DNA from 2 places in the Bacteroides sp. AN502(2024) genome. Region 2 is predicted to be linked to the other one. Evidence: riboswitches for the same ligand, from Rfam matches in the RefSeq annotation. Region 2 holds a riboswitch; the other holds the start of a gene.
What was found. A riboswitch is a leader RNA that binds a small molecule or an ion and turns the genes downstream of it on or off. The one in region 2 is predicted to bind thiamine pyrophosphate.
Positions count from the first base shown of each region.

Region 1: another riboswitch for thiamine pyrophosphate. It lies ahead of thiS (sulfur carrier protein ThiS); the one in region 2 lies ahead of AB9N12_RS10100 (TonB-dependent receptor).

Region 1 covers NZ_JBGFSP010000004.1:188,927-191,131, reverse strand. Annotated here, with positions in the region: gene AB9N12_RS15690 (thiazole synthase) at 1-24, opposite strand, end outside; gene AB9N12_RS15685 (thiamine phosphate synthase) at 219-836, opposite strand; gene thiS (sulfur carrier protein ThiS) at 840-1,040, opposite strand; TPP riboswitch at 1,101-1,194, opposite strand; gene AB9N12_RS15675 (superoxide dismutase) at 1,441-2,058, opposite strand.
Region 2 covers NZ_JBGFSP010000003.1:2,628,779-2,630,983, forward strand. Annotated here, with positions in the region: gene AB9N12_RS10100 (TonB-dependent receptor) at 1-1,005, opposite strand, end outside; TPP riboswitch at 1,006-1,102, opposite strand; gene AB9N12_RS10105 (mechanosensitive ion channel family protein) at 1,233-2,138, shown strand.

The DNA.
Region 1 (2,205 bases), on a different contig from region 2:
TCCCGCAATTACTAATTTTTCCATTCTGTATACTGTTTTAAATGCTAATTTATGAGTTCACCACAGAGGACCCGGAGGTACACGGAGGTCTGATCATTTTTTATTCATTATGGAGTCACACAGAGTATACGTATGATTAGTCGCCTTGCTTTACTTGCGAAAAGATTGAAAAACTCTGTGCCCTTTGCATCCTCTGTGGTGAATCATTTGACAAATTATTAATCACTTTCAATAATTCTACGTGTCTCTTCTACCGGATTGTCCGCTCCAAGAATGGTTCCCGACAGGGCTATTCCGTCGACTCCTGTATGAAGTATGGCGGGAATATCCTCGTACGTGATTCCTCCAATTGCTACTACGGGGATTTCAATATTCGCTTCTTTCATCCGTGAAAGGATGGAGGAATAGCCTTCCAACCCCAGTATAGGGCTTAAGTTCTTTTTAGTGGCAGTAAACCGGAAAGGACCGATGCCGAGATAATCGGCTCCGGCACGGTAGTGCTGTAAGACGTCTTCGAATGTATTTGCGGTACCACCGATAATAAAGGCTTCTCCAAGTATCTGGCGAGCTTGGCTGATAGGCATATCTTTTTTACCAAGATGCACACCGTCCACTTCCAGCTTTCGGGCCAGTTCGACGTGGTCGTCCAGAATCAAGATGGCTTCGTGTTCTTTACAGAGCGGCTTCAGTTGCAAGGCTACTGTCTCCACTTCTTCGAGGGAAGCGTCTTTCATGCGTAGCTGGATCCATTTGCACCCTCCTTCGAGTGCCATACGTGCCGATTCGAGGTACGAATACCGTTCTGTCTGATGCGTGATAAATTGTAGACTGATCATTTTTTATCCTCCGCAAGCTGCTTTGATAATCACCAGGTTGTCGTTTTCATGCAGTATGAAACGCTCCCATTCGGTACGGGGAATCATTTGGTTATTTACGGCGATAGCAATGCCTTGAACCGGAAGTTCGAGCTGTGCTGTCAGTTGTGTAAGGGGAGAATCAGGAGTAATTTCCACCTCTTTGTTGTTCACTTGTACTTTCATTGTCCTATCAGAATAAATAAATTGAAAGTAAATACAAAGAGTGTGCTTAAATGGAAAGGCAATACGAAGAAATACAATCCCTACGTCAGTACTAACTGCATCAGGTTCCTAGGGTATAATCTCAGCCCCTCGTGGGGCACCCCTTTGTCTTTACAGGGGCAAAGTAAGTGAAAAAGAAACAGAAAAACACTAAATCATCCGATTTTTTTTCATTTTTCTGTTGATTCTTGTTTTCGGATGAGATGGGAAAAGATAACCCGGGCTTCATTCTTATGGCTTTTGTCAATCTGGATATCTGAAAATAATAGGACGCTCGTAGGGATAAAATTTGAGGGTGCATCCCATCTATCCGATTTGATACACCCTCTTTTTATAGTATAGTCTAGTCTATGATATCCGCTTACATTCTTTTTTCAACCACGTCCCAGTCGATGATAGTCCACAGGGCGTTAACATGGTCGGCACGGCGGTTTTGGTAATCCAGATAATAAGCGTGTTCCCAAACGTCAAATCCGAGAAGCGGTTTCAAACCGGCGCGTACAGGATTGCTTCCATTTATTTCTTTAGTGATTCTCAATTTACCGTCTTTATCTACGGATAGCCAGGCCCATCCTGAACCGAACAATCCGACTGCTGCCGCATTGAATTCTTTTTTGAAGTTTTCAAAGTTGCCGAAGTCACGTTTGATAGCTTCTCCCAGTTTGCCGGTCGGTTCCTTTTTCGAAGGTTGAGGGGTAAATTGCAGGAAGTACAGATTATGATTCAATACTTGCCCGGCGTTATTGAATATAGTTCCATCCGGTGCGGTGGCAACGATTTCTTCTACCGTTTTACCTTCATATTCTGTGCCGGGCACGAGATTATTCAGATTATTTACATAGGTTTGTAGATGTTTTCCGTAATGGAAATCTATTGTTTGCTGACTGATTACAGGTTCCAACGCATTGTTTGCATAAGGAAGTTTAGGCATTTCGTAAGTCATAGTCATCATAATTAAAGACATTAATATAGTATTCATAATGTTACAAGTTTTAATCGGCTTGTTATACTATAATAACAGAAGCCTTCTGCAAAATGTTCACAGCATCTTGCTTTATTTGGGAACTGCTTGGGCTTTTGGATTCGTTTGCACTTCAAAGATGCAGTGGTCTCGGGGATTGGTGTA
Region 2 (2,205 bases):
TGGCTTTAAGCCATATTCGATCAGGTATCTGCCGCCTTTGTACTCTTCGTAATAACCATCACCTTTAGTATAATGTAAGGCAACGTTTAGATTCCAGGCCGTTGAGAAAGTGTGGTTGAAGAGAAGCTGATAATTCTTTTGCAGGTAATTATCCGTTTGATCATCGTAATAATGTTTGTTGCCGTTGGCGTCGGTGTACATTTCCCCGCAAGGATTGTAGCGTCTGCCAAATTTTTCCATTTCTTCTTTGGTTGCATATCCCCAAGCATGATATGTCTTTTCTTTTCCGGCAAATGCAATCAGTTTCATAGAGGTGTTTCCTGCAAAATAACCTCCTTGCAGGTAGTAAGAGTTCAAGTTCACCGAAGCACGGTCTATGTATCCGTCCGTACCGATATGGGAAAGGCGGGCGTCAAACGTCCAGTGGTTATTGAGTAAGCCGGTTCCCACTTTTACTGTTTCCTTGTGCGTGTTGAACGAACCGTATGAAGCATTGAATTCGGCGTATGGTTTCATAGATGCACCTTCGGTTTGCATATTGACGCTAGCTCCGAAAGCACCTGCTCCATTTGTTGATGTACCTGCTCCGCGCTGCACCTGCATATCTTTTACGGAAGAAGAAAAGTCGGGCATATTGACCCAGAACAGGTTATGGCTTTCGGCATCGTTCATCGGTATGCCGTTTACAGTGATATTGATTCGTGTGCCATCGGTGCCACGTACGCGAAGTGTCGTATAGCCGATACCGGCTCCTGCATCCGATGTGGTCAGTGTGGAAGGAGTCATACTCAGCAGATAGGGAATATCCTGTCCGAAGTTTACCTTTTTGAGTGCTGTTTTGTCTATATTGGTGAATGCCACGGGAGTTTTGGCTGTGGCACGTGTGGATACTACCTGCACCTCTTGCAGGTTCACTACTCTCATACTATCCTTTGCACTCGTTTGTGCATGGACAGTGATGCCTGCGCCTGATAAGGCGACGGCCATCCATACAATTCTTTTCATTTTGCTTACTAATTAGTTCTCTACGCCGGCATTACCCGGATCAGATTCTATGGGTATGTTCTCAGCCCGTCATGTTAAGGCACCCCTACCAGTGAATCGGCTGCAAAAATACGGCTTTTAAAGGAGGAAAGCAAAAAAAAACTTTTATATTTACTAAAAACAATCTAACTTTGTAGATTGTTGAAATGGCAATACATCTGTTTATTCATTTAATATATAATTTAATTATGCTACTCTTACTTCAAGCAACACAAGCTGCGGATTCTGTGCAAGTGGCCGCAGATAATTTAATGAAAGAAGCGATTGCTAACGCTGACGGGTTGGACAAACTTTCGCTGATTACTCAACAACTCGTGGATTTCGGAATCCGTGCCGGAGAACGTATTCTGGTTGCAGTTCTTGTTTTTGTAGTCGGACGTTTCCTGATCTCTCTGATCAATAAGTTCATAAGACGCCTGATGGATAAACGAAAAGTGGATGTAAGTATCAAAACTTTCGTCAAAAGTCTGGTGAACATTTTGCTGACCATTCTTTTAATCATTTCTGTTGTCGGTGCTCTGGGAGTTGAAACCACTTCGTTTGCGGCTTTATTGGCTTCTGCCGGTGTGGCTGTCGGTATGGCTTTGTCCGGTAATCTGCAGAACTTTGCCGGTGGATTGGTTATTCTATTGTTCAAACCTTACAAAGTAGGTGATTGGATTGAAAGCCAGGGAGTGTCCGGAACAGTAAAAGAAATTCAGATTTTTCACACGATTCTGTCTACTGCGGATAATAAAGTGATTTATGTGCCGAATGGTGCTATGAGTAGTGGGGTGGTGACAAACTACAATGCGCAGGTTACCCGTCGTGTAGAATGGGTTGTCGGCATTGAGTATGGAGAAGATTATGAAAAGGTACAGGAAATTGTTTATGATATTCTTGTCGCTGATAAACGTATCCTGAATGAGCCTGCTCCATTTGTAGCTCTTCATGCGCTGGATGCCAGCAGTGTGAATGTGGTGGCACGTGTGTGGGTAAATAGCGGAGATTACTGGGATGTTTATTTCGATATAAATAAAGCGATTTACGAAACCTTCAATGAAAAAGGTATCAACTTCCCTTTCCCACAGCTTACTGTTCATCAGGGAAATTGATTGTTATATCTCTGATAATTCTAAAGAACGAGGGAGTTTCATGTTAAGTGAGGCTCCCTCGTTTTTT